DNA from 3 places in the Eubacterium ventriosum genome. Region 3 is predicted to be linked to each of the others. Evidence: predicted binding sites of a transcription regulator. Region 3 holds the regulator's gene; each other region holds the start of a gene.
What was found. Region 3 encodes Rex, which represses fermentation and respiration genes when NADH is low (regulators of the CRP and FNR family bind a similar motif). Its sites were predicted from a motif close to ATTGTTAANNNNTTAACAAT; they were not measured.

Region 1: the regulator Rex is predicted to act here: its motif matches at 1,010-1,029, upstream of NQ558_RS06885 (acetyl-CoA C-acetyltransferase).
Region 2: the regulator Rex is predicted to act here: its motif matches at 924-943, upstream of gap (type I glyceraldehyde-3-phosphate dehydrogenase).

What each region holds. Positions count from the first base shown of each region.
Region 1 is NZ_CP102282.1:1,527,327-1,529,537, reverse strand. It holds gene NQ558_RS06885 (acetyl-CoA C-acetyltransferase) at 1-836, opposite strand, end outside; gene NQ558_RS06880 (DUF975 family protein) at 1,124-2,008, opposite strand; gene NQ558_RS06875 (branched-chain amino acid aminotransferase) at 2,027-2,211, opposite strand, start outside.
Region 2 is NZ_CP102282.1:1,556,470-1,558,680, forward strand. It holds gene NQ558_RS06975 (histidinol-phosphatase HisJ family protein) at 1-780, opposite strand, end outside; gene gap (type I glyceraldehyde-3-phosphate dehydrogenase) at 1,057-2,073, shown strand.
Region 3 is NZ_CP102282.1:1,753,597-1,755,807, forward strand. It holds gene abc-f (ribosomal protection-like ABC-F family protein) at 1-748, opposite strand, end outside; gene NQ558_RS07830 (redox-sensing transcriptional repressor Rex) at 934-1,569, shown strand; gene NQ558_RS07835 (bifunctional ADP-dependent NAD(P)H-hydrate dehydratase/NAD(P)H-hydrate epimerase) at 1,573-2,211, shown strand, end outside.

The DNA of each region.
Region 1 (2,211 bases), 230 kb from region 3:
GTTACGAATGTAGCCATTGGCTTAACACCTAATTCTTTAGCTTTTTCTTCGCTCATAACTACAACTGCTGCTGCACCATCATTGATACCTGAAGCATTACCTGCTGTAACAACACCATCAGGCTTACCTGAACAACATCTTAACTTGCTAAGTGATTCAGCTGTTGTTCCAGCTCTTGGGCCTTCATCTGTATCTACGATAACTGTCTGTTTTCTCTGTTTTACTTCTACAGGAACGATTTCATCTTTGAACTTACCTTCAGCCATAGCCTTTTCACATTTCTGCTGTGAGTTAGCTGAGAAAGCATCTAATTCTTCTCTTGTAATTCCCCACTGTTCAGCTACGTTTTCAGCTGTAATCATCATGTGGTAGTGATTGAATGCATCTGTTAATGCATCGTTAACCATTGTATCAACAAGTGTACCATTGTTCATTCTGTAACCGAATCTAGCCTGTGGTAAAGCATATGGAGCCATTGACATGTTTTCCATACCACCTGCAACAACGATATCAGCATCTCCTGCCTGAATCATCTGTGCAGCCATGTTTACACAGTTAAGACCTGAACCACATACAACGTTAACTGTAACTGCTGGTGTTTCAATTGGAAGTCCTGCCTTAAGTGCTGCCTGACGTGCTACGTTCTGTCCAAGTCCTGCCTGGATAACACATCCCATATATACGTGATCAACCTGATCAGCTGGAACACCTGCTCTGTTAAGAGCTTCCTTAATAACAATAGATCCTAAAACTGGTGCTGGAGTTGTGCTTAATGCTCCACCCATTTTTCCAATAGCTGTACGGCATGCGCCTGCGATAACTACTTTCTTTGACATAATATAAATCCTCCGTGATTTTTTTGATATGTTAACAGGTTTTATGTATAATTTCACCTGCTTGCTCACATACTCTCATAATACCATTTTTACTATTTCACCGCAAGAAAAAACAGATGACTTTTCTGTTACAATTTTGTAAAATTCCCACTTCTAGTAATAATATTATTAAGATTGTTATAATTTTAACAAATTATAATATCTTTGTCTAGTACAATATAAAAAAAAAATGGCGAAAACCGCCATTTTTTTTATTTTATTAGTTATTTCATTACTTTTACTTAATTTTATACTTGCGTATAACCTGAAAAATCATTCTGATTAAAATTCTGGTTGTTATCCTGATTATATGTTGAATTATGTCTTTCTGCTCTAATCTGACATAATTTTACATAAAGTTCAACGTTAGTTAACTGAACATAAGGATTAACAAAGAATACTCCAGGTAAACCAAGTGCTAATGCACCTACAAAATTCCAAAGTATGAATGATAAGTCCAGTACAAATGCATTAAACTTATTTCCATCCATTAATTCCTTGCTTATTGCAAAAGCTTCCTGTTTTGACATATTAGGATTCTCGGCCAACAAATATGGAATCATACTATATTCATACGCCTTGATAATTCCCGGTATTATAAACAACAGACTCCAAAGTGTTGTGTACAAACCCTTGCAAAACATAATCTTAGCAGTGTTAAAATATCCATTTCTAAATGAATTTAACAATTCTCCCATTGGTGGATTAGATGTTCTGTTTAAAATATACCATCTGTAACATCCAACCTGTAAAGGTGCTAGTAAGAAAATGGAAATTAAAAGACCAACAACTATTCCTACTGCTACAGCAATTCCCAACATTGCCCATACTGATCCGGGTATATTCTTCAGTCGGTCATAAATTCTAAGATATGTCTGATATTCTGAACCATACAATGAACTGTTTCCAATGTTCAATATTTCATCATTTGACCATTCATCATAACTTGAAACACCGGAAAAATCCTGATCAATTGACCAATCTGTTGACTGATTATTTGAAATTCTTCTTGTTATTGTGTTTGTTGCACCACCAAGAATAATTGTCAAAATAAGTGTTACTAAAACTGCCTTCCAATAGTTCCCGAAAAAAATCTTTTTAGCATTTGCTTTTAAATCTGCTCTATTCCACATACTCTATCCTATCTTTAATTATTTAATTTCGTAAATCCATCCTTCAGGAGCTTCAATTCTACCCATCTGAATTCCTGTTAATGTATCGTAAAGTTTCTTTGTTATAGGTCCCATTTCTTCCATTCCACTTGGGAAGCAAATTTCTTTGCCATGGTCATTAATCTTTCCTACTGGTGAGATTACTGCTGCTGTACCGCAAAGGC
Region 2 (2,211 bases), 200 kb from region 3:
TTTTAATTTATATTTTTCAACGATTTTTTCAACCAAATCAAAACCGGAACCAATAAATTGGGCTTTGTGAGCATCGGAACCTACGGTAACATAAAGCCCACCAAGTTCCTTGTATCTTCTAATTATATCCGTGTGTGGATTTGGGAAATCAAATCCTTTAGAAAAGTTTGAAGTGTTAATTTCCAACTTAATATCATTTTCAATAATCATTTTCAAAATCTCATCTATAACATCAATGTAATCAGCCACACTGTAATTATTATCCTTGTTAGGACTGTAGCGGACAATGTAATCCAAATGCCCGAGAGTGTTGACAGTGCGGGGAGTGGTGCAAGTGTTTCTTCCTATAAAAAATTTCAAGGAATCCAACAAAGTTTTAAAATAAAGTTCAAAACAGTCACGGTCATTTTTTCCTTTCCAAAACTCTGCATAATAAGGATCCATTTGGTCAACAATATGACAGGAGCCAATGACAAAATCAAAATCGTAGGAATCAAGAAATTTATGGCACAAAGAAAAATTGTCAGAAGTAAGCCCCAGCTCAACACCTTTTAAAATATTGATTTTGGAAGAATATTCATTCCTTAAAGAATTCAAAACTTCAAAATATTTGGGAAAATCAATATAAGGCGATTCCCCCTTAATTGGCCAATTAAAGTCCTGATGGTCAGTAAAACAAATCTGTTTCATGCCAAGAGCAATGGCTTTCTCAACAATAGCCCTAGGAGATTCCTCGGAATCAAAAGAAAAACTGCTGTGTACATGGTAATCTGAAAACATAGTAAAGTCCTTTCTGTGTATGAATATAAGTTGATAATGTGCCTGAGCTAGTTAAATATTAGCATAAATTAGATAATTACGGTAGTCACAGAAAAAAGAAGTTGGTAATCCGTAATTCCATAAAATCGTATCAATTTTGCTAATTTGACAAAAATTTAACAAAAAACCAAAAAATAAGCAAAAACAACTTGATATTTGCAAACTTATTATGTAAAATAAGCATAGGTTAATGAAAATTAACAATAGCAAAAAAACTTATTATAGGAGGACAATTAAATGTCAGTAAAAGTTGCAATTAACGGTTTCGGACGTATTGGACGTCTTGCATTCAGACAGATGTTCGGAGCAGAAGGCTATGAAGTAGTAGCTATTAACGATTTAACAAGCCCAAAGATGTTAGCTCACTTATTAAAGTATGATTCATCACAGGGTAAATATGAAAAGGCTGATACAGTTTCAGCTACAGATGATTCAATCATCGTTGATGGAAAAGAAATCAAAATCTATGCAGAAGCTGATGCTTCAAAATGTCCTTGGGGCGAATTAAACGTAGACGTTGTATTAGAATGTACAGGTTTCTATACATCAAAGGCTAAAGCACAGGCTCATATCGATGCTGGTGCTCGTAAGGTTGTTATCTCAGCTCCAGCTGGAAACGATCTTCCAACAATCGTTTACAATACAAACCACAATACACTTAAGCCAGAAGATACAATCATTTCTGCAGCTTCATGTACAACAAACTGTTTAGCACCTATGGCTGATGCTCTTAACAAATACGCTCCAATCCAGAGTGGTATCATGTTAACAATTCATGCTTACACAGGTGACCAGATGACTCTTGATGGACCACAGAGAAAAGGTGATTTAAGAAGATCAAGAGCTGCAGCAGTTAATATCGTTCCTAACTCAACAGGTGCTGCAAAAGCTATCGGATTAGTTATTCCAGAATTAAACGGAAAATTAATCGGTTCTGCACAGAGAGTTCCTGTTCCAACAGGTTCAACAACAGTTCTTACAGCTGTAGTTAAAGGAAAAGATATCACAGTTGAAGGTATCAACGCAGCTATGAAGGCAGCTTCAAATGAATCATACGGATACAACGAAGATGAAATCGTATCAAGCGATATCGTAGGAATGAGATATGGTTCATTATTTGATGCTACACAGACAATGGTATCAAAGGTTGATGAAGATACTTATGAAGTACAGGTTGTTTCATGGTATGATAACGAAAACTCATACACAAGCCAGATGGTTAGAACAATCAAATACTTCTCAGAATTAGCTTAATTTCTGATATTTATTATTAGATCCAAAAAGGGTCCGGCTGATTGGGCCGGGCCTTTTCTTTTAGAGTGGCAAATTATCTTAGAATGAATAATGGGTATAACTTTGTAAGAAGTGAGAGTTTATAATTGAGATTACAAA
Region 3 (2,211 bases):
TCTTAACCGAAAAATCAGAGTAGTTGCCATCATAAACGTGGCAGTGTGTATTTTCAATTTCAATTACCTTAGTAACTATTTTGTCGAGAAAATATCTGTCGTGGGCAATTATGAGAACTGCACCATTATAGTTAGATAAATATGTTTCAAGCCACTTGATTGAAGTAAGGTCTAAGTGGTTGGTAGGTTCATCAAGCATAATAATGTCAGGCTTTTCAAGAAGAAGCTTGCAAAGGGCAACTCTTGTTTTCTGACCGCCGGAAAGAGTGCCAACCTCTCTGTTAAAGTCATCCTCAGTAAAACCTAAACCTTTAATAACACCTTCGATTTCACTTTTGTATGAATAACCATTAAGTAATTGAAAGCGATGTTCCAAATTAGTGTAATTTTCCATAAGTTTGTGGAGTTCATCACCTGAAACACCGGACATTGCCTTTTCATATTCAACAAGTTTCTTTTCCATATTTATAATATCAGCCTTAACGGATTTTACTTCATCATAGATTGAATTGTGTGAAGCAAGATCTTGGTACTGAGCAAGATATCCTATAGTCTTGTTTTTACCAAGGGTGATTGTACCGTTATCAGCACTAAGTTCACCCATTATAATTTTCATAATAGTAGATTTTCCTGCTCCGTTATTACCGACAATGGCAGCTTTCTCACCATCATTTACGAAAAAAGAGCAGTCGTCCAAAATTGTATCTACACCGTAAGATTTAGATATATGATTACATGATAATATCATGATAAATCCTCCTAAAGTATTTGTGTTTGCTAACAGTGAACAGTTTACCATAAAAAGACAAAATTTTAAACATATTAGAATGACAAATATTTGACAATCTTTAGGCTAATAACTATAATTGAAACTATATATTGTAGTCTGGGGATAGTGTCGGATTACAAGCACTTAAGCAAGGAGAATAATTAATGAACAAAATATCAAAGGCGGTGGTTACAAGGCTGCCCCGATATTATAGATATTTAGATGAGTTGCGCCAGCAGAATGTGGAGCGTATATCTTCTAAGGAACTGAGTAAACTTATGAATGTAACTGCTTCTCAGATTAGACAGGATTTAAACAATTTTGGTGGTTTCGGGCAGCAGGGATACGGATATAATGTACAGTATCTATATGATGAAATCGGAAAACTTTTAGGACTTGATGTAAAGCACAAGATGATAATAGTTGGAGCGGGAAATCTTGGTCAGGCTATTGCAAACTACGGTAACTTTAGAAACAGAGGATTTGAAATTGCTGCATTGTTTGACAAGAATCCTGATTTAATAGGAAAGAAAACAGCTCACGGTCAGATTTTGGATATTGCAGATATTTATGATTATGTAAAAAAAAATAATGTGGAAATTGTTGCATTAACATTGCCAAAGGGACCGGCTAAAAAGATAGCACAAAAGCTTGTAGAGTGTGGAGTAAAGGCTTTTTGGAACTTTGCACATACAGATTTAAGTTTTTCAGACGATATTATAGTAGAAAATGTTCACTTATCAGAAAGTTTAATGAAGCTTACATATAGAATTTCAGAAAAGAACGATTCTAAGGAGTAATATATGAAAAATATTGTTACAGGTACAGATATGAAAAAGGTAGACAGTTATACCATTAATACAATTGGAATACCGTCATTGGTTTTAATGGAAAGGGCTGCACTGAGTGTGGCAGAGATTGTCTGCAAAAACCAGTTAAAGGATAAGAAAATACTTGTGGTAGCAGGTGTTGGAAACAATGGGGCAGATGGTGTCGCAATCTGTCGAATATTACATTTAAAAGGTTACAACACAGAGTTGTACATTTTAGGTGACATATCAAAAGCCAGTACAGAATTTAAACAGCAGCTTTCCATTGCACATAATATTGGAATTAACATAGTTGGTGATTACAACGATGCAGATGTTATTATTGACAGTATTTTTGGAGTAGGCTTATCCCGTAATGTGGAAGGTGTATATAAAGATGTTATTTCAAAAATCAATAAGGGAAGGAACATTGTATATTCAGTTGATATTCCGTCAGGTGTTAGTGCGGACACAGGTAAAATCTGTGGCGTTGCAGTAAAGGCTAATTGCACTGTAACTTTTGGAAGTTATAAAATTGGTACTGTTTTATATCCTGGAGCAGAATATTGCGGTCAGGTTGTTGTGGCAGATATCGGATTCCCTCAGGAAGCTTATGAACAGATAGAAGAGCAG